DNA from 2 places in the Pseudoalteromonas qingdaonensis genome. Region 1 is predicted to be linked to the other one. Evidence: predicted binding sites of a transcription regulator. Region 1 holds the regulator's gene; the other holds the start of a gene.
The links. The regulator LexA, encoded in region 1, represses DNA repair genes until DNA is damaged. The targets are predictions, from matches to a motif close to TACTGTATNNNNATACAGTA.
Positions count from the first base shown of each region.

Region 2: uvrD (DNA helicase II) is a predicted target of LexA. The motif match lies at 4,995-5,014, and genes of this name have one in related genera.

Region 1 covers NZ_JBCGCU010000005.1:200,885-212,205, forward strand. The annotation lists gene cyoE (heme o synthase) at 1-716, opposite strand, end outside; gene WCN91_RS06800 (COX15/CtaA family protein) at 735-1,724, opposite strand; gene WCN91_RS06805 (transmembrane cytochrome oxidase associated protein) at 1,735-2,238, opposite strand; gene WCN91_RS06810 (SURF1 family protein) at 2,225-2,956, opposite strand; gene WCN91_RS06815 (DUF2909 family protein) at 2,986-3,288, shown strand; gene WCN91_RS06820 (cytochrome c oxidase subunit 3) at 3,188-4,063, opposite strand; gene WCN91_RS06825 (cytochrome c oxidase assembly protein) at 4,082-4,624, opposite strand; gene ctaD (cytochrome c oxidase subunit I) at 4,625-6,199, opposite strand; gene coxB (cytochrome c oxidase subunit II) at 6,196-7,329, opposite strand; gene lexA (transcriptional repressor LexA) at 7,647-8,264, opposite strand; gene WCN91_RS06845 (DUF924 family protein) at 8,386-8,916, opposite strand; gene WCN91_RS06850 (PaaI family thioesterase) at 9,168-9,632, shown strand; gene WCN91_RS06855 (hypothetical protein) at 10,012-10,275, opposite strand; gene WCN91_RS06860 (restriction endonuclease) at 10,637-11,321, opposite strand, start outside.
Region 2 covers NZ_JBCGCU010000024.1:109-11,429, reverse strand. The annotation lists gene WCN91_RS14825 (DUF2914 domain-containing protein) at 1-25, opposite strand, end outside; gene WCN91_RS14820 (alpha/beta hydrolase) at 46-705, opposite strand; gene cyaY (iron donor protein CyaY) at 706-1,026, opposite strand; gene lptM (LPS translocon maturation chaperone LptM) at 1,173-1,358, shown strand; gene dapF (diaminopimelate epimerase) at 1,421-2,251, shown strand; gene WCN91_RS14800 (DUF484 family protein) at 2,248-2,859, shown strand; gene xerC (tyrosine recombinase XerC) at 2,856-3,788, shown strand; gene WCN91_RS14790 (HAD-IA family hydrolase) at 3,797-4,489, shown strand; gene WCN91_RS14785 (GNAT family N-acetyltransferase) at 4,497-4,910, opposite strand; gene uvrD (DNA helicase II) at 5,078-7,243, shown strand; gene WCN91_RS14775 (GNAT family N-acetyltransferase) at 7,188-9,284, shown strand; rRNA gene rrf (5S ribosomal RNA) at 9,751-9,865, opposite strand; partial or broken rRNA gene WCN91_RS14765 (23S ribosomal RNA) at 10,047-11,321, opposite strand, start outside.

The DNA of each region.
Region 1 (11,321 bases):
AGATAGGGCAACACACAGACCAGAGCCAAAAGCACGGTATAACCCAGCACACAGGTTTTACAAAAATCGATACCATGAGTCACCGGCAGCATGGGAATATTGGCGCGGCGGTAATCCGCTTCACGGGCAATGGCCAGAGCCCAGAAGTGCGGCGGCGTCCAGGCAAAAATAATCATCACCAAAAGCCAAGGAGCGGCGGCCAGCTGCCCGGTTTCACTCACCCAGCCCAACAAGGGCGGCATGGCACCGGCCAAACCACCAATGACGATATTTTGCGGCGTTGCCCGCTTCAGAAACAGGGTGTAGACCACGGCATAACCAACCAGGGCCAGCAGGGTTAACAAGGCGGTCAGCCAGTTAGCGGCTCCGACCAAGGCAACAAAGCCAATGCCACCAATCAGCGCAGCAAAGGCAAAGCCTCGCCCTTCACTGACCCTACCCTGGGCCACCGGACGATGGCGGGTACGCGCCATCTTGGAGTCTATTTCGCGGTCGACAATATGATTGACCACCGCCGCCGCCGCCGATAACAGACCTATGCCGAGCAAACTGATCAGCTGCAGCACCCAGGATCGCCCCATATCCGGCGCCAAGGCCAGGCCAACCCAGGCGGTCAGCACCAGCATCAGCACCACCTTGCCCTTGCACATGGCCAGATAATCGCGCCAGCTTGTTGAGCGCGCCAAAGAGGGTGTTAAGGTTATTGCTTTACTCATAATTCTTCTCCTTTGCGCCTAACATTTTCGTTTTTGTAAATAGCACAACCGCACCAGGGTCAGCAGTAAGAGCAGAGCCATCAGGTTATGGGCCAGCGCCATCAACAAGGGGATCTGCATATAGATCAAAGCGATACCCAAAGTAAGCTGGGTCGCCAAAGCGGCACCGACCGCTAAGGCCGCATTTTTAATAGTGCGCGAATAGGCGCCCTTAAACACCCGCCACATGGCCGCGCCGACAATCAAGAGTGTTATCAGGGCGCCAAAGCGGTGTAGCAAGTGAATGGACATGCGCGACTCGTAGGAGAGCACCCCATACTCATAATTGGCATGCTCCATAGGCAAATGGAATACCTCGGCCAGGGAAAAGGCCTCGCTGCCTTCACACAAGGGAAAGCCAACACAATGGGCGGCGGCATAATTGGCTGCCAGCCAGCCCCCTAAGGCAATCTGCACCACTACCATGCACAGAGCCGCCATGCTCCAGCCCTGCAATGCTCTAGCACCTGGGTCGCCACCGGGCACAGGGCGACTGTGGTTACGTAAATACAAGAGCCATAACAGGCTGGCGATGGAGAAACCACCGAGTAGGTGACCCATCACCACCAGCGGCTGCAGGTTCATGGTCACAGTCCACATACCCAACATGGCCTGGAAGATCACCAAGAGCAAAAGCACTGTGGGCAACCGCACCGGCATACGGACATGCTTGCCATAGCGCCAGGCATACAAAGCAATGGCGAGGATCAACAGCCCCAAGGTGCCGGCAAAGTAACGATGCACCATTTCCTTCAATGCTTTACCCTGATCCAGTTCCATACCGGGAAAGTTTTCCTCCACCGCGGCGATTTCGTGGGCCTTATCGGGCACGGTTAAAAAGCCATAACAGCCGGGCCAGTCGGGACAACCCAGCCCAGCATCGCTCAATCGTGTATAGGCCCCCAGACCCACCACCAACACGGCCAATAAAGCCGTAGTTAACACCAGAAATTTATAGTTTTTTGTCATACTGGCCTCTTTAACTGCTACGAGCATAATTAAGTAGTTTTTTTAAGTCCTTCAACAATCCCTTGTGTACCAAACGATTGGCGTCGGCTTGTGGAGCAAAGTCATACTCCAGAACCACCAAACCATGGTGGTCGATTAAATACAGGCTGCCGGCATTAAGCTGTGCCGGAGCGCTGTTAATATGAATGCTGGGCATGTCTTGCGCCTTTGCTGCTGCTTCGCCCAACACGGCAATACGCACCTTGTCTTTGTTTTTACCCAGAGCCACATAGAGCGACTGCAGGTCCTGCCATTGCTGCGCACAGCCCTGACAGGGCTCGGTATTCACCAGGGCTATGGTCCAGGGCGATGGTGGTAATTGCTGCCAGTCGCTCACTTCCACCTGCTCGCTCATCAGCCGCCCTTGATTACTCTTATGGCCGGGCAACCAGCCGAAATATAAAACCGCCACAGCGGCAACAATTGGCAGCAAAAAGCAGCCGATAAATAACATAAGGGGTTTAGGTAGCTGCATGCGTTCTCCTTGCTCGCCAATAGGCACTTAAAGCAATCACCAGGGCCGCCAGGGCGATTAAAAACCACTGCCAGGCGTAGGCCTTGTGCTTGTCAGCCGACATGGTGACCGGCTGGTAATGAGGGGTGGCGCCTATGCCATCAATGGCATCTTGGGCATAGACCATAAAGGGATAAATGGGTTTGCGGGTTTGCTCGCTCATCTGGGTGATGACGATTTCTTGAATACGTTTGGGCCAGCCCTGCTCCACCAGGGTTTCGCTCAGGGTGAACTGTGCCAGTGGGCCTTCCTTGACCAAGGCCTGAGTCAGGGTGAGCTCTGATGGCAAGGCTATAGTGGGCAGCTCATTGCGCTGGCTCGGTGCTGGCACAAAGCCCAGATTGACCAACAGCCAGTTACTGGAGCCTGGCGCCAAGGCCAGTACCAGCAGATCATAACCGACCCGACCTTGATACACCTGATTGTCCAGCAACCAGTATTCGCTCTGCAGCTGAGCATCAAAGCGTACCTGCAAACCTGTGGCATCTTCGCTTTCGATATAGCGCAGCGCCTTGGTTAAAGGCATAACCCCCTGAGCCGACCAGGAATCCAGCAGCTGTTGTCTTTGCTGTTTTTGTTCTGCCCGCTCAAGCTGCCAAAAACCCAAGCGAGTACAAACAGTTACCGCGAGGATAACCAGCCCTATCCATAAAATTGCGCTAAGCTTAGCTGTAAACACTCAACCACCAACCTCGGAGTATCCGTATCTTGCTTATTAAAATTATAATTATTGCGCTCTTGCTGACCGTCATTTACACCCTTTTCCGCGCCTTACTGGCGATGATAAAATCCGATAACAAGGTGCCTATGTCGCGCTATTTGGGCAAACGCATCGCCCTGTGCATCCTTGTACTTATTATTATTTTGCTGGCGCAGCAGTTTGGTCTGCTGCGCTTTAATCCATCACCGATCACAACACATACACAAATACAAACAGGCACAACCACACCACATCTACAAAGTGCCAGTACCAGGCCGCTGCCTGAAATGCGAAGTGCTTTTCACTGCTAAAGTGCCCCTTTAATACCCGGATAAACACCACAATAAGCATTATGGTACCCAGGGTTACGTGCAGGCCGTGAAAGCCGGTTAGCATAAAGAAGGTGTTGCCATAAATGCCGGAATCCAGCTTCAGCCCTAAGTCCTGATAGGCGTGTATATATTCATAAACCTGCAAGCCAAGGAAGCTAAGCCCCAAAAGGACGGTTAATAGCAAAAAGAGCGTCAGTGGCCCGCGCTTATCTTTTTCAATGGCGGTGTGCGCAAACTGCAAGGTCACCGAAGACACCAAAAGGATAATGGTGTTGATAAGTGGCAGCCCCTGCCAGCCCATGGCCTGGGTTGTTGTGCCACCTGGGGTGCTTTCCAGCGGCCATGCCGATGTGAATTCAGGCCATAACACTTCGCCCGTCATCACATTATTGCCATCGCCACCGAGCCAAGGCACCGCCAGCATACGGGCGTAAAACAGCGCGCCGAAGAAGGCGGCAAAGAACATCACCTCGGAGAAAATAAACCAGCTCATGCCCTGTCTGAAGGAGCGGTCCATTTGCATTGAGTAGAGACCGCCGTGGGATTCGTTGATCACATTACGAAACCAGCCCACCAGCATATACAACAACACGGCAATACCGGCAAATAACAGATAATGACCATGGCTGCTTTCCTGCCCCATTTGCATCACGGTTAAGCCCGCACCGGCGGCAATAAAGAACAGCGCCACCGCACCGACTATCGGCCAGGGACTTTGCGCCGGCACATAGTACTTTTGATACTCTTCACTCATATTCATGCCTCATTTGGGTTATCGCGCCGACGCCACTAACGACTCGGGATGCTTGGCGCTGATATCAAAAAGCGTATATGACAGCGTTAGCTCCTCGTACTCGGGGGGCAACGCCGGATCGACATAAAATCTTAATTGATATTCTTGTTTTTCGTTGGCTTGCAGGGTTTGCTGGTCAAAGCAAAAGCAAGCCAGTTTATGTAGATATTTTGCCGCTAAACCCGGAGAGACAGACGGAATAGCCTGCATCACTCGGGCTTGATCACTGGTATTGGCTGCCGCAAAGGTCACCAGGCTCATCTCGCCGGGCTTAACCACCACAGACTGCTGCTGGGCGCTGACCTTAAAGGGCGCACCGCTTTGGGCATGAGTGGTAAAGCTCACGGTAACCTCACGGCTGTTATCCACCCGCTCGCTTTGTTGCGCCTGCTCCATGGAAGGCTTGCCATTAAGGCCGGTGACATCACAGAACACGTCGTACAAGGGCACCAGCGCAAAGGCAAAGGCGAACATGGCCAGGGTGCCTAATAACAGCTTTCTTAACAGCGGCATATGGTTCATTTATTTCACCTCGGGCGGCGTTTCAAAGGTGTGATAAGGCGCTGGTGAAGCCACCTGCCATTCCAAGCCCTCGGCTCCGTCCCAAACCTTAGCCGGCGCTTTTTCACCGCCCTTAATGCACTTAAACACCACAGCAACAAACAGCAGCTGCGACAGGCCAAAAGCAAAGCCGCCGATACTGATAATGGCGTTAAAGTCGGCAAACTGCAGCGCATAGTCGGGGATACGGCGTGGCATACCCGCAAGGCCAACAAAGTGCATGGGGAAGAAAAGCACATTGACGCTGATTAAGGACATCCAGAAGTGCCACTTCGCCAAGGTGGGGCTGTACATATGCCCGGTCCATTTCGGCAGCCAGTAATAAGCGGCGGCCATAATGGAGAACACAGCGCCAGTTACCAGCACATAGTGGAAGTGCGCCACCACGAAGTAGGTATCATGGTACTGGAAATCCACCGGCGTAATGGCCAGCATCAGGCCGGAGAAACCGCCCAGGGTAAAGAGCACAATAAAGGCGATGGCAAACATCATGGGCGCTTCAAAACTGATGGAGCCGCGCCACATGGTTGCCACCCAGTTGAACACCTTGACCCCGGTGGGCACGGATATCAGCATGGTGGAGTACATAAAGAAGAGCTCACCAGCGAGCGGCATGCCGGTGGTAAACATATGGTGCGCCCACACAATGAAAGACAACAAGGCGATGGACGCGGTGGCATACACCATGGAGGAGTAGCCAAACAGTTTTTTGCGCGAGAAGGCGGGCACTATGGTGGAGATAATACCAAATGCCGGCAAGATCATTATGTACACCTCGGGGTGACCGAAGAACCAGAAAATATGCTGGAACATCACGGGATCGCCACCACCGGCGGCATTAAAGAAATCGGTGCCGAAGTATTTGTCCGTCAGTACCATGGTCACCGCCCCGGCCAGCACCGGCATTACCGCAATCAACAGGAAGGCGGTGATAAGCCAGGTCCACACAAACAGCGGCAGTTTCATCCACTTCATGCCCGGCGCGCGCATGTTGACGATAGTCACTATGACGTTAATGGCACCCATAATGGAGCTGATCCCCATGATATGGATGGCAAATACAAACAGCGCTGTGTTGTCGTTACTGTAAGTGGTCGACAAAGGCGCGTAGAAGGTCCAACCAAATGCCGGGCCGCCTCCTTCCATAAACAGGGAGGCTAACAAAATGGCAAAGGCAAAGGGCAGGATCCAGAAGCTCCAGTTATTCATGCGCGGCAAGGCCATGTCCGGTGCCCCGATCATCATGGGGATCATCCAGTTAGCCAGGCCGGTAAAGGCCGGCATTACCGCACCGAAGACCATGATCAAACCATGGACTGTGGTCATCTGGTTAAAAAAGTGCGGATCAACCAGTTGTAATCCCGGCTGGAACAGTTCGGCGCGGATCACCATGGCCATGGCACCGCCGGTTAAAAACATCAGCAACGAAAACAGCAGGTAAAGCGTGCCTATGTCTTTATGGTTCGTGGTAAAGAGCCAGCGTTTAATACCAGTTGCAGGCCCGTGGTGTTCATGTGTCGCAGCGGCTGTACTCATTGTTCTTCCCCATCAATAAAGGCCTGAATTGCACTTGGTTGCACAACATCGCCGGTGTCATTACCGAACGCATTACGCTGATAGGTGATAACACCCGCTAGCTCTTTAAGTGTGAGCTGGCTAACAAATGCCTGCATGGCGGTGCCTGGTTTACCGTGCACCACAATATCGATGTGATCTTTAATTTCGCCAGTTGCGATTGGGCTGCCCTTGATAGCAGGGAACACCCCGGCAAGGCCCAAACCTGTGGGTTGGTGACAGGCGGCACAGCGGGCCATATAAGCCTGCTCGCCCAGAGCCATCAGCTCGTCTTTTGATAGAGTTTGGTCAAGCAAGGCCGCATCGGCCTGGGCTTGGTCCAACACAGCCTGTTTTTGCCCTGCCAGCCAGGTATCGAATTCCGCCGGTGCCTTGGCCTCAACTACCACGGGCATAAAGCCGTGGTCTTTACCACACAGCTCGGCACATTGGCCGCGATAGATACCGGTTTCGTTAACCTTGGTCCAGGCCTCATTGATAAAGCCTGGGTTGGCGTCTTTTTTCACCGCAAAGTCCGGCACCCACCAGGAATGGATAACATCGTCCGAGGTCATCAGGAAGCGTACTTTTTTACCGGTTGGGATCACCAGTGGCTTATCCACTTCAAGAAGGTAGTTCTCGCCTTTCTTCTGAGCGTTCTGAATTTGTTCCTGTGGCGTGGCCAGTAAGGAATAAAAGCCCACATCATGGCCCATATACTCGTAATGCCACTTCCACTGCGAGCCGGTGATCTTTATGGTGATATCGGCCTTGCTGGTATCTTCCATGGCAATCAAGGTCTTGGTCGCAGGTACCGCCATGCCGATAAGGATAAGAAAGGGAATTGCGGTCCAAATAATTTCGACCTTAGTGCTCTCGTGAAAAGATGCGGGCTGCGCACCTTTTGACTTACGGTGCCTTAGTAAGGCCCAAAACATGATAGTGAACACTATCACCCCAATCACACAACAGATTATAAATATCGTCATGTGTAACTGGTAAACATTCTCGCTGATATCCGTCACCCCTGGGCGCAAATTATAATCACTATTTGCAAAAGCCAAGTGCGGGGCAAACAGACACAGCAACATGAGGGAGCACAGCTGCTTCATGTACCATCTCCTTAAAACGCGCAACGCAAAAAGAGAAGAGGCAATTACTGCTAGCCAATCTTCATTATTATTATGCTTAGAACTGGCCGATTACATTTACTTTACACAAAGCGATTAAAAAGCAACCAGCAAAGCCTGTAATCTAACCAATTAGTCAAGATTTGAACGAATAGCAAGAAATGAAGCGTTTTTGTTTTGCTTTTTTAAATAAATATTTGTGGAATATTCAAACTGTTAGCTAACAGTGAAAGAAGGGAGAAAAGCGTCGTAAAACCCCCAATAAACGGCGTATCGGGGGCCAAAATACCAAATAAAACCTACATCCAGTCGGCGTTTCGAATTACACCAACCGCTAAGCCCTCAATATCAAAAGATTCATGTTCTAAATCGACTTCGATAGGAGCAAATTCTTCATTTTCCGCATGCAGTAAAACCTTGCGGCCGGCCTTTTCCAGGCGTTTCACGGTTACGTCGTCACCCACTCGGGCCACCACCACCTGACCGTTTTCGGCCACCTGAGCACGATGTACCGCCAGCAGGTCGCCATCAAGAATACCTATATCCTTCATACTCATGCCATTAACCCGTAACAGATAGTCCGCCGCCGGCTTAAACAACATGGGGTCGATTTGGCAATGACTCTCGATATGTTCCTGCGCCAAAATAGGCTCACCGGCGGCAACGCGACCGATTAACGGCAGGCCTAATTGCTCCGGCTCTTCTTCCTCAACCAGCTGAATACCTCGGCTGGCACCGGGTTTCATTCTGATCACCCCTTTTTTGGCCAGCGCCTTAAGGTGCTCCTCGGCAGCATTGGCACTGCGAAAACCTAATGTTTGTGCAATTTCGGCGCGCGTTGGCGGCATGCCGGTATCTTTAATAAAGACTTTGATCAGCTCTAAAATTTGCGATTGGCGATTAGTTAAAGGGCGCATACAACTGGTTTTCCATACAGTACATTTAACTGTGAGTATATACAGTTGTCAGAAAATCGCAAATAAAATCAGGGAATTTACGGAAGTCGCCCCCTCTCCTCTTTAGCCCCACAGCGACAAGTTAAAAGCCACTGCTGGGCGTCTCCAGAAAAGCTTGCTCCTCGGGGGGCGACCGACACCCGAGTATGGCGTTGCGATGGGGGTAGCGACCAAAGCGGTCAATAATAGCCTTACGGGCCAGCTCATAGGAATAACTCTCCAAAGGTCGAAACAGGTGCTCGGCAAGTATATGAATGGCGGTGCTTTCGCTGTGCATATAAGGCATATATAAAAAACTACGCTCCTGCTCGGTTAGCAGCAGATCGTAACCCTTTTCTAGCGCATGCTGAGCCAGACACAGGGCTTGCGCATCCTGAGCAAAGGCGCTGGCGGTATCGCGATATATATTACGGGAGAATTGATCCAGCACGATAATTTCACAGAGCGCCCCTTTGGCACTTCGACGCCATTGATACAGCTCACCCCGACTGGCAGCGCGGTGGGTTTCGGCAAACAACTCAGTGACTTGAGCGTCGAACCCCTCACTCTTTTTAAACCAATCCTCTGGCTGGCACTGATAAAACCAAAAATCATACACGGATTGAAAGTCCATAACCTCTCCTGCGCATTAACCCTTAAGCCGTTACAAACAGTCTAGTCAATTCAGGGGTTCGGATGATGACAAGGAGGCGATATTTTTGCTCACAACCCCAGATACAGCCGCCCGCTCTTCCCTCCCTGCGCAAGCTAACCATCGTAAAAGACTTGCAGATGCCGGAGCATGTGCAGCATTATGTGAGCCAGGTTGCCATCGTGAGCAACACCCGAGCATTCACAGACCTTGCCACATAAGGAGCAGTAAGCATGAGCACACGTATTTGGGCACAGGAAATCGATTTTGATCTTTGCCGCCAACTAGACCTCGGCGTCGGCGGCAAAGGCACCTTGATGACCAAACTCGGTATTGAAATCAGCGAAATCGGCGACGACTACCTGGTGGCCACCATGCCAATCGACAACGAGCTCTACAACCCCATGGGCATAGTCCACGGCGGCGCCTACGTGGTACTGGCCGAAACCGTCGCCAGCTACGCCGCCAACTTTGTTGTCGATACCAGCAAATACTACTGCGTCGGCCAGGAGATCAACGCCAACCACCTCAAAGCCTCACGCACCGGTACCCTCAAAGCCGTAACCAAACCCGTGCATATCGGCGGCCGCTCTTCCGTGTGGGAGATTAAGATTTATAACAGCGCGGGCGATTTGTGTTGTATTTCAAGGATGACCGCAGCGGTGGTGGAGAAGCGATCAAAGGGCACCGGCCTTTAATGCGGGATTGTTTCTGCACCTTGTCTGTAGGCGAGGCTTTAGCCTTGCGAAAGGCGCTTCGATTTTAGATTTTGTCGCGTTGGCGACAACAACCAAAGAGGGAGTGATTCGACTCCCCCTTTGGAAACCCCGCGAACCCGGGATTCGCTAATGCTTCCGAACTCAAGCTTTTGTTAAGCGTTTCGTTTTGCTTTCGACAAGGTTTAACGAGGTGTCCTACCTCGGTAAACCTAGCTCGATATCCCTATCTCGCTGTCTCTAGCACACTCCACAACAAAAGCCGATTTCTACAGCGCGAATCAAAACGGGAGCAACTTGTTGCGAGTCGAGCGTCCATAGGACCCGTTTTTGATGGTGCTTGTTATACATGCAGTGTCTATCAGACCCTGCTGTAACTAATATTTTGATTTACTGTACCATCAATAATTAAATAGCTGATTCCGCAATTACATTTAACGTTGCCAACCACTTTATTCAGCGATAGACCTGCAACACTAAGATCAACGAGCAAATCTCCGGTATGACATGGTTTTGCTCTATCATCAGATTCTAAATTTAAATCGTCTCTAACTGCTTTTTCAAACTCAGCTTGTTTACCAGCTTCAAGATAGTTTGCATTTGACCACTTAAATTGGATAATCATATGAGCCTCTATGAAATGTATAACGCCGCCTTAAGCGGTGAGCAGTTTGCTAAAATATGAAACGAAGTGAAACTGAGCAAACTGTTACGAATCCGACTTTAAGGTCTTGTTATGTGTTTATGAATTACCAGCAATTAAAACAATTACTACTATGACTAACGCAGGTATTGGATATTTAACGGCTAATTTAAAAATACCACCAATAAGGCTACGTAATATAGAAGGCACCAGAACAAACCAAACTGGACTCCCACCTTAATATTTCTGAACGCCCTCTGTCACCGGTATTTTCAATAATGTGGCTGCCGACGCATTGCTAAGCAAAATATGTACAACAAAGATCAACAGACCCTAGCCAAAGTTAATCTTCGCCATCAAGCGCTTCAATCATTTGATCTACAGCGTAACTCCACTCATCGAGCATGCTATCATGGAGAAGCCATACGTCCTGGCTTTCAGCCAATTGCTTAGCAGACTTTGTATAGTCATTATTTGTTACAACTGCGGCACCAAACGCTTCATAGTAATCTCTTGCAGAAGATACCTCCTGAACAGCTTTATTTCCTACAGGTTGGCTATACAGCTTACATTGAATAACAAACCTCAAACCATATTTTTCGGCAACAACATCTGCTCCTTGATCGCCACTACCAGAAGTAGAATACGCAGTCCACCCCAGTTCACAAAGTTGGTGGGCTACTATCTTTTCATACTCATATGGATCATCAGGCTCATTCTCACAAGCAGAGGCATCTTCCCTAACAATATCTAAAACCATCATTATATTCTCACGATACAGCTCCGACATATCCAGAGCTATAACCCATTCTTTATCACAGTAGTCCGTCAAAAACTGTTTGAAAGCACGTAATGGAGCCTCTACCCTTGAATTAATATATTTCCCCACAAGATAATTTATAAAATCTTCTCTTTCGATTTCACCAAATTCATTCCTGTAAGACAACTGACGGCATTTAGCTGATAACTCTTTAAAATCATTTATGAAAATAGCTTTTGTATATTGTCTCAAAGCACCTTCTGCTATT
Region 2 (11,321 bases), on a different contig from region 1:
CCGTTATCACGATTTTTTGTCCCATGCGCTGTTCCTAGATCTCTATTAACTTAGTCGCTCTACAAGCCATTGTCGAATGGCCTCAAGCTCTTGCTCACAGACCTGGTGCGCCATGGCATAGGTTTGCCAGGACACCGCCATTCCTTGCTCCTGCAAACACTCATAGGCCTGCTTGCCAGCCGCTAATGGCACCACATTATCAAACTCACCATGGGCCATAAAAATATTGAGATCTTTATGTATCGCCTGCTCGGCCAGTAACTCCGGCTGCGACATATAGGTCGATAGCGCCATGACTCCGGCCAGCTTATGCTGATAACGCGGCGCCAAGTGCAAGGCAATCACGCCACCTTGCGAAAAGCCAGCAAGAATAATCTTGTCTGCCGATATCCCAGCAGCGATTTGCTCATCGATTAAGTCGCTAATACGCTGTGCCGATTGTTGCACACCTTGAGCATCAGCACGTTTATCCAGATCAAGGGATTTAATATCGTACCAGGCGCGCATTTCCATGCCGCCGTTAATGGTCACGGCCTGAACCGGCGCGTGTGGAAATAAGAATTTCACCCCAAGCTCTTCGGGCAGAGCCAAATGAGGTGCCACGGGGGCGAAACCATCACCTGAATCTCCTAAGCCGTGCAACCAGATCACAGTCGCTTTATGAGCTGGGCTATTAAAGTAGCTGGCACCGTCGAATTGACTCACTTAATCATGCTCCCAGCGTATCTCAACACCCGCCTGCTTGGTGGCCGCATCACACATAAACTGCCAGAACTCGGCGCCGGAACGATTATCTATCCATTGCTCGCCATGTAATTCAAAGTGATGGCCATTAAATTTAGTAGCAACCCACACCTGATGCAGTGGCGCCTGCTTATTGATCACTATCTTACTGCGGTCCGGGAAGATGATTTCCAATATCCCCTCCGCCGACTCATAGTCTAAATCCGCATCTAAATCGTCGATCTGATCTTCTATGGTCAACATCAATGCATCGGCCAGTTGATGATACTGGGTGTCGGTCATGGTGGTTTCACTCATTTGGCTTGCGCTCCTGTACTGGCGGTGACGTTGTGAAGGGGAAATAATTCAACAGCAACGACTACATTTTCGGTATTTTCTGTTACTCTGCGATTATAAAACGAGTCATATTAATTATCTATCGAATCACTATGTATAACAGTCACCGATTGCCTCACCTTGTTGTAGCCGTCAGCTTAACGCTACTAAGCGCCTGTGGTCAAAGTGGACCCTTATACCTGCCACAAGAACAACCAGAAATTCAGCAGCCCGCCTCCGTGCAAGAGCAAGAGGCCGAGGCGCAAGTGCAGGCCAGCGACCCGCAACAGCAGCAATAAACCTAGAGTTGGCTGCGTTTTGCAGGCATAGTGATGGCATAGAGGGATGATGTAAGAGCGTTATGTTAGTTAACTTCTCCAAGATGCACGGGCTGGGAAATGATTTTATGGTCGTCGATAACGTGACCCAGAACATTTTTCTTTCCCGCGACCAAATCAAGCGACTGGCTGATCGTAACTTTGGCGTTGGCTTCGACCAATTGTTAATGGTCGAGGCGCCCTATTCACCGGATTTAGACTTCCATTACCGTATTTTCAATGCCGATGGCAGCGAAGTGGAACAATGCGGTAACGGCGCTCGCTGCTTTGCCCGCTTTGTGCGTATGAAGGGCCTCACCAACAAGCATAAGATTGCCGTATCCACCAAGGGTGGCAACATAGTCTTATATATAGAAAAAGACGGTCAAGTCACGGTGAACATGGGACAACCCATGCTCGAGCCCAAAGAAATTCCCCTTAAAGCCAGTAAACGTGAACTCACCTATATCCTGCGCCAGCAAGAACAAACCCTGTTTGTCGGTGCCGCATCCATGGGCAACCCCCATTGCGTGATCGAGGTTGACGATATCGACACCGCCGAGGTGCATACCTTGGGGCCTTTAGTGGAAGAGCATGAACGCTTCCCGAAAAAGGCCAATGTTGGCTTTATGCAGGTGATAGATGAAAGCCATATTAAGCTGCGGGTGTGGGAGCGTGGTGCTGGTGAAACCCTGGCCTGTGGCAGTGGCGCCTGTGCCGCCGCCGTAGTTGGACAGCTACAGAATAAGCTAGGCAATAATGTCAAAGTTGATTTGCCTGGCGGTAGCCTACAGATCCGTTGGCAGGGCGAAGGTCACGCGGTCAAGATGACGGGCCCCGCCGAGCATGTATTTGATGGACAAATAGCCCTATGAGTGAACTAAGCAAAGAGCAGATCGCCGAGTATCTCAAACTCAATCCGGACTTCTTTTTACAGCATCCCGAGGTGTTTGCACTGATGAACTTTGGTGCTCCCCAGGAAAGTGTTGCCTCTTTGCAGTTGCGCCAGCAACAAGTATTGCGCGAACAAAACCGCGCCTTGCAACAACAATTTCAGCAGTTGGTGGCGCGAGCCAAGCAAAATGAAAAGGTCTTCCAGGTGTTTAGTGCCTGCCATCGCCAGTTAATGCGGGATGCCGAGTTTGTCGAGTTGGCAACGGGGCTAGAAACCCTGATCTGCGAACAATTGCAAATCAGCGAGTGCAAACTAATTAAGTTCACTGACGAGCTGCAACCCCTGCTGGATAAACGCCTGCAAACTAACAATCACTACCTTGGCCGTTTATCGGAGCAGGAGCAGGCGCAGATCTTTAACGGCCAAAGTAAAAGTTCCGCTCTCTATCTTATTGGCGAGCTGCAAGCGCCCCTGGCTATTTTGGCCTTTGCCAGCGAAGATGAACTGCACTTTGAGCCAGCTCAGGACAGTTTGTTTATCTTCGAGTTTGTTAAAGCTCTGCAAGAACGCTTAACCGCCTTATCATGAGCGAGTCACAGGCGCTCACCTTTGCCGTGATGACAGATGCCTGGCGCTCGCCCGTGAGCGACTATCAACATTATCTGCGCTATGAAAAACAATACTCCACCCACACCCTGGATCAATATCAGCGGCAACTGCTAGAGGTAGCCCGCTTTTTTTATGATGACCGGGATGGCTGGTTGGCCATTAACGGCGACGATATTCGCCGTTATGCCATGTCGTTGCGCGCCAAGGGCTTAGGTGCTCGCACCGTTAACCTCAAACTCAGTTGCCTGCGTGCCTTTTTTCGCTTTTTACGCGCCTATAATCCGCATCTGGATAATCCGGCCCAGTTTGTAAAAGGCCCCAAGTTTGATAAGCCGCTGCCCCGTAATCTGGATGTTGAGCAGATGCATCAACTCCTTGAGATAGACGATGATGATCCACTCGCCATTCGCGATAAGGCGATGATGGAGTTAATGTACTCATGTGGACTGCGGATCAGCGAGCTGGTCAATAGCAACTGCAAGGATATAGATTTGCGCAACGGTGAAATCCGCGTTCTCGGTAAGGGCAATAAAGAGCGCCTGGTACCTGTGGGCTCGAAGGCAATTGCCGCACTTAACGCCTGGCTTAAGGTGCGCGGTGCCTTTATCGGCGCCGATCCCGATGCCCTATTTTTATCAAAACGGAAAACCCGTATTTCGGTGCGCCATGTACGCGAGCGTATGCGTGAATGGGGCGTCAAGCAAGGCCTGAGCGCCCAGGTTCATCCCCACAAACTGCGCCACTCCTTTGCCTCTCATGTCTTGCAGTCGAGCGGCGATCTGCGCGCGGTGCAGGAATTACTGGGCCACAGCAGTTTATCGGCCACCCAGGTTTATACCCATTTAGACTTTCAACACCTGGCCAAGGTGTATGATAATACTCACCCAAGAGCCAAAAAACAGAATTAAGGCCCACCATGATGCGATTTAATCGAGCTTTAGCGCCCGCCAAAGTCCTCAGCTTTGACCTAGATGACACCCTGTATAATAACCACCCCATCATCAAAGCGGCGTTGCAGGCTCAGCAGGATTATTTGCTCACTCTGCCGGGCTGGCAAGAGCAAGGGAATAACTTTTGGCTAGATTGTCGTCGCACGGTAATTGCCCGCGATCCTGCACTGGTTCATGATGTTACGCAAATACGTAAGCAAGCGCTCACTTATGCTGTGAGCAAGATTGGCTTAGAGCAACATCACGCCGATAATGCTTATCAACGCTTTGCCGAAGCACGCAGCAAGATCACCGTCAGCGATGAGGTATTAGCCCTGTTGGAATCGCTTAAACGTAAATATCGGCTGATAGCCATTACCAACGGCAATGTCGATGTCTCCAAATTCAACCTCAAAGATCAGTTCGAGTTAGTCTTGATGGCCGGGCCCGATGGCAAGTCCAAGCCTCATCGGGATCTGTTCGATCATGCCGCCGAGCGCCTTGGCGTTGCCAACCAGGAAATTATTCATATCGGTGATAGCCTGGACACGGATGTACAAGGTGCAAACAATGCCGGATGTCGCAGCATTTGGCTCAATAATCAAGGCATTCAATATGCCTACAAGGGCCTGCCTTGCTGTGAAATTGACGACATTATGGCATTGACACAGTTAGGTTAAATACAACTTAAAGTGCTTTAACCATATAACTGCGACGCCCATCCAGGGGGTAGTCCGCCAAGGCGAATACTTCTTCGTAGCCATGACGGCGATAAAAGTCGGGAGCTTGGAACTCCAAAGTATCGAGCACAGCTTTTATTGCCCCCAAGTCCTTGGCTGCCTGCTCAAGCTTATAAAGCAAATCGTTAGCATAGCCTTGCCCTCTTTCCTCTGGGTTGACCCATAGCCAATCGATAAGTAACCAGTTGCCGAAGCATCGACCCGCTATTCCCGCAACCGCTTCACCCAGCTCATTATCGACTCTAAAACCGAGATTTTGCCTTTGTACGGGCCAATGTGACTTGTTAAAAGCAACCACCTGATCTTTAAGCCAATCACTTAGCTGTTCACTCGTGTCACTGACAATTTCGTACTGTCTCATTATCTAACTTCCAAAGTACCCATGGTGCCTATGGTAACTAATATGAGTACAAGCAGTTAGCGGTAAATTGCTTGCTGGGTGCATACCTGTTTATAAAAACAGTATTCTATTTAGCCAAAGCACAACTCTTGTTATACTTGCCAAACTAACAATAGGTGGATGTGGCGATGGATGTATCTGAATTACTTGATGGCTTGAACGATAATCAACGAGAGGCGGTAGCAGCACCCTTGCAAAATATGCTGGTTCTCGCCGGTGCAGGCTCAGGTAAAACCCGGGTGTTGGTCCATCGTATCGCCTGGTTAATGCAGGTAGAAAACGCCTCACCCTATAGCGTTTTTGCGGTGACCTTTACCAACAAGGCGGCCAAAGAAATGCGCGCTCGGGTCGAACAAACCATCGAAGGTTCCGCTGGTGGCATGTGGATTGGCACCTTCCACGGTTTAGCCCATCGTATCTTGCGTGCTCACCACCGTGAAGCCAAATTGCCTGAGTCTTTCCAAATTCTCGACAGCGATGATCAGCAACGTATGATACGCCGTTTGCTTAAGGCCATGAATATAGATGAAAAGAAATGGCCGGCAAAGCATATCGCCTGGTATATCAGCGCCAAAAAAGATGAAGGCCTGCGCCCGGGCGACATTCAAGCCTATGACGTCAATGAACAACTTTTACAGCGAGTCTACAGCGCCTATCAAGAGGCTTGTGACCGCGCCGGATTAGTCGACTTTGCCGAGATCCTGCTGCGCTGCTACGAGGTGCTGCAGCAACAACCTACGCTATTGCGTCACTATCAGCAGCGCTTTGCCCATATTCTGGTGGACGAGTTCCAGGATACCAACACCATTCAATACCGCTGGCTGGCACTGATCGCCGGTGATACCAATTCCATGATGATAGTTGGCGATGATGACCAGAGCATTTATGGTTGGCGTGGGGCGCGTATCGAAAACATCAAACGCTTTTTAGATGACTTTGACGCCGAAACTATTCGCCTGGAACAAAACTACCGCTCCACTGCGACCATCCTAAAAGCGGCCAATACGCTGATTGAGAACAACTCCGAGCGCATGGGTAAGAGCCTGTGGACCGATGGTAACCAGGGTGAGCCTATTTCCATCTATGCCGCCTTTAATGAGCTGGATGAAGCCCGTTTTATCGTTGGCAAAATAAAAACCTGGCTGCAAGCGGGTAATGCCCTCAGCGACAGCGCCATCTTATATCGTAACAACGCGCAATCGCGGGTGTTGGAAGAAGCCCTGCTACAAGAAGGTATGAAGTACCGTATTTATGGCGGTATGCGCTTCTTCGAACGCCAGGAAATCAAAGACGCCCTGTGTTATTTGCGTCTGGTCAGTAATCGCCAAGACGACGCCGCCTTTGAGCGCGTGATCAATACACCAACACGCGGCATAGGCGACAAAACCCTCAGCCATATTCGTGACTGCGCCCGCGCCGAATCACTGCCGCTTTGGTATGCCGCCAAGGCCATCATAGAACAACAACATTTGTCGGGCCGTGCCGCCACCGCGGTAACCCGCTTCTTAGAGCTGGTCGATGGTATCGAAGCCCGTATCGGCGATCTCACCTTGGCGGAGCAAGCCAAATATGCCATTGAAAATACCGGCCTTATGGCCATGTATCAGGCAGAAAAAGGTGAAAAAGGCCGCGCCCGCGTAGAAAACCTGGAAGAATTAATCAACGCCTGCGAACAATACGAATTACCGGTGGACGAAGAGTTTTCATCGCCACTGCAAGGCTTCCTGGCCTACACTTCACTAGAGTCAGGAGAGGGTCAGGCCGAAGAACATGAAGATGCGGTGCAGATGATGACATTGCACTCGGCAAAAGGCCTGGAGTTTCCACTTGTGTTTATGGCTGGCGTTGAAGAGGGCATGTTCCCATCGCAACAAAGCCAGGAGGAAAGCGGTCGCTTGGAAGAAGAGCGTCGCCTTTGTTATGTAGGCATGACCCGCGCCATGGATAAGCTCTACATCACGCATGCGGAAGCCCGTCGCCTCTATGGCCAGGAAAAATATCACAGCCCGTCGCGTTTTTTACGTGAACTGCCCGATGACTGCATCGAAGAAATTCGCGTTAGAACCAAGGTCACCGCGCCGCAACAGTCGAGCCGTTTTAGCCCATCGCTGACACAAGCAGCCTTTGCCGATAGCGGCTTTAATCTCGGCCAACGCGTACTTCATGCCAAGTTTGGTGAGGGTACGGTGTTGAATTATGAAGGTGCCGGGGCCCAATCACGGGTGCAGGTAAACTTTGATGACGTTGGCAGTAAATGGTTGGTCACCGCCTATGCTCGCTTGCAAGCACTCTGAAGTAACTAGCTTACTCACCCAATTAAAGCGCCAGCGATGGCGCCAGGCGCTGTTATTGCGTGGCGAACGACAATGGTGCTACGAGCAATTGCAGGCGCTACAACGGCTTACAACCGATCCTTGGTATGTGCTCAGCAATAATGAACAGCTTGACCATGCCCAGTGGCCGTATCATCTGCACCAGATCCTGGGGCAAGAACATGCCCACGGCGCTTACGACTGTTACAGCGGCTTTTATGCCGACAAACTCGCAGCACTGGCGGGCACGGTGCAAGCCGGGGGCTTGCTGGTGCTTATGCTGCCAGAAGATACCAGTACATTTATCGACCCGGGCATGGATAAGCTAGTTTCTTACGGTTACTCCACACCAACACAAAGTCATTTTTGGGCCTGGTTAGAACAGCAACTAGTAGAAACCGACTTTTTTAGCATCAAGCAATCCGAGGCTAACGCGAATAGCATTAACTTGGTCGCCGACACACCTTTCACTAATGCTCAACCGAATACCAGTGAGCAGCAAGAGGTGGTAACGCAAATCATTAAAACCGCCATGGGTCGGGCTCATCGTCCTTTATTGATCAGCGCCGACCGAGGTCGTGGCAAGTCTGCCGCACTAGGTATAGCCGCCGGTCAGCTGAGCGATAAACGCATCATTTTATGTGCCGTTCAGCGTAGAGCGGTAACTAGCGTGTTTAAACACCTGAGCCAAACAGCATCTCTTCCTGAAGCCAAGGAAACAGAGCTGAGTCTAGGTAATGTGGAATATATGCCGCCTGATCGCGTACTGCACGAGCAGCCCAGTTGTGATCTACTCTTTGTCGATGAAGCGGCCACCCTGCCGATACATATTCTTAAGCGGCTGTTGGCTATCTATCCACGCGTAGTCTTAGCCAGCACCTTGGTCGGTTACGAAGGCAGTGGCCGGGGTTACACCCTACGCTTTAAAGCCTATTTACAGAGGCACTACCCTAATTTTAGCGAGCGCGTTTTAAACGAGCCGTTTCGCTTCGCCTCGGGCGATCCCCTGGAACAGGGGATCAACAAATTACTGGTGCTTGATGCCGCGAGTAAGGAACTTCAGCCCTGCGAACAAGTATTAACTCACACTTCTATCGATGTGGCTCAGCTACGCGCACAGCCGGAGCTGCTAAAGCAGGTATTTGCTTTACTGGTGCTGGCCCATTATCAAACCTCGGCCAATGACTTCCGGCAATTGCTGGATGCGCCGGGACAGCGTATTTACCTGAGCCGAAAAGGCAAGCAACTGGTCGCCGTGGCCGTTATTACCTTGGAAGGTCGCTTCGATGAAAAGATGGCGGCCCAGGTTGTCAGTGGTGAACGTCGCCCGCAGGGCCACTTACTCGCTCAAAGCCTGGCTCAGCTAGGCGGTGAGTCACAATTAGCGCAGCTATCCTGCGCGCGTATAGTGCGCATTGCCGTGCATCCACAATTGCATCACCAAGGGATTGGTAGCGCGTTAATGGACTATATCTGTGACGATCTCACACAACACAAGGTTGCCATACTTGGCACCAGCTTTGGCGCCCATGCCAGCCTACTGGAGTTTTGGCAACGTCTTGATCTCAGCACCATTAAGCTGGGCATTAAGCGGGATCATGTCAGCGGTGAATACAGCGCTTTAATGGCGAAAGGACTCACGGCACAAGGCGCTGCACTCTTGTCACCTGTCATCAAGGCCTGGCAGAAAGATATGCCACACCTAATAGCGCATTATTTTGCCGATTTGGATAGTAGTCTGTTACTGAAACTATTATGCGAATGCCCCAAGGCCGAACCCAGTCAAGCCGATCATCATACCCTAATGCGCTTTACCCTAGGTCAGATCCCGCTAGCACAAGCCTATGGCGCCCTGCGGCGCTATCTTCAATCAAACTGGTCATCACTTGCTGCTGCGCCTAATGAAACTCAAGAAGTGATTCTTGGGCTCATATTTAACAGCGCGGATGCCAAGCCTGTAGCACTGAGTAAAAAACAGTACCAGCAGCTGATCAAAAACTTCATTCAGCAACTTCTCAAATAATCTTGTAGATTGGCCTTTAGGCCAACATTAAACAACGCAGGATCATATTGCCGGTAACCCCCTTGTAGGTCAGGGTTTGCCGCCATGGATGGCGGTAGTAGAACAATGCAGGAGCACATTGTCGATAACCCCGACAAGGTGCAAATACATGCCACAATGACGTACCACATTGTCGGCCTAAAAACGCAAAAAACCCGCTGCATTGCTGCAACGGGTTTATTTAAATAGGAGCCTGGTGATGACCTACTTTACTCCGGGCTATCCTGCCCTCCGCCCTTCGGGCCGCCTTCGGCGTTCACGTAGATTTGTTGGAACAAATCTGAATGACGCTAGTCAGCCCTGCGGGTGAACCACAAGGACGTGGTGAATAAAAATGTTCCCGACATTTTTGTCACCTGTTCAAGTAGAACATCACGTCTTAAAATGAAAAAACCCAGCACTAGGCTGGGTTCTTCGTTTAATAAGGCCCTGACGATGTTCTACTTTCACATGGGCGAACCCACACTATCATCGACGCTGTTTCGTTTCACTTCTGAGTTCGGCATGGGGTCAGGTGGTTCCAAAACGCTATTTTCGTCAGGAAAAAATTGTCCGGAACAATTTTTAACGCACTTTAGTGCGGCCCGTTAGGGTCAATTACATGGATGTAATTGATAAAAATATTGTCCCAGTTAAATTCGGAAAGCTTTATAAGTAATATGTCTACTTTAGTTTTTAATTTCTAACTTCTAACTTAACAGTCTCACACCATTTTGGCGTTGTATGGTTAAGCCTCACGGGTAATTAGTACAGGTTAGCTTAACGCCTCACAGCGCTTCCACACCCTGCCTATCAACGTTGTAGTCTTCAACGGCCCTTCAGTGGAGTTAAACTCCAAGTGAGAACTCATCTCGAGGCTCGCTTCCCGCTTAGATGCTTTCAGCGGTTATCGATTCCGAACGTAGCTACCGGGCAATGCAATTGGCATCACAACCCGAACACCAGCGGTTCGTCCACTCCGGTCCTCTCGTACTAGGAGCAGCCCCTCTCAATTCTCAAACGCCCACGGCAGATAGGGACCGAACTGTCTCACGACGTTCTAAACCCAGCTCGCGTACCACTTTAAATGGCGAACAGCCATACCCTTGGGACCGACTTCAGCCCCAGGATGTGATGAGCCGACATCGAGGTGCCAAACACCGCCGTCGATATGAACTCTTGGGCGGTATCAGCCTGTTATCCCCGGAGTACCTTTTATCCGTTGAGCGATGGCCCTTCCATTCAGAACCACCGGATCACTATGACCTACTTTCGTACCTGCTCGACGTGTCTGTCTCGCAGTTAAGCTGGCTTCTACCATTACACTAACCGTACGATGTCCGACCGTACTTAGCCAACCTTCGTGCTCCTCCGTTACTCTTTGGGAGGAGACCGCCCCAGTCAAACTACCCACCAGGCACTGTCCGCAACCCCGATTCAGGGGCCAACGTTAGAACATCAAACATACAAGGGTGGTATTTCAAGGATGGCTCCACGGTAACTGGCGTCACCGCTTCAAAGCCTCCCACCTATCCTACACATGTAGGCTCAATGTTCAGTGCCAAGCTGTAGTAAAGGTTCACGGGGTCTTTCCGTCTAGCCGCGGGTACACAGCATCTTCACTGCGATTTCAATTTCACTGAGTCTCGGGTGGAGACAGCGTGGCCATGGTTACACCATTCGTGCAGGTCGGAACTTACCCGACAAGGAATTTCGCTACCTTAGGACCGTTATAGTTACGGCCGCCGTTTACCGGGGCTTCGATCAAGAGCTTCGCTTACGCTAACCCCATCAATTAACCTTCCGGCACCGGGCAGGTGTCACACCCTATACGTCATCTCGCGATTTAGCAGAGTGCTGTGTTTTTAATAAACAGTCCCAGCCACCTGGTCACTGCGACTCCCGTCCGCTTAGAGAGCAAGTCTCATCACAGATAGGAGCGTACCTTCTCCCGAAGTTACGGTACTATTTTGCCTAGTTCCTTCACCCGAGTTCTCTCAAGCGCCTTAGTATTCTCTA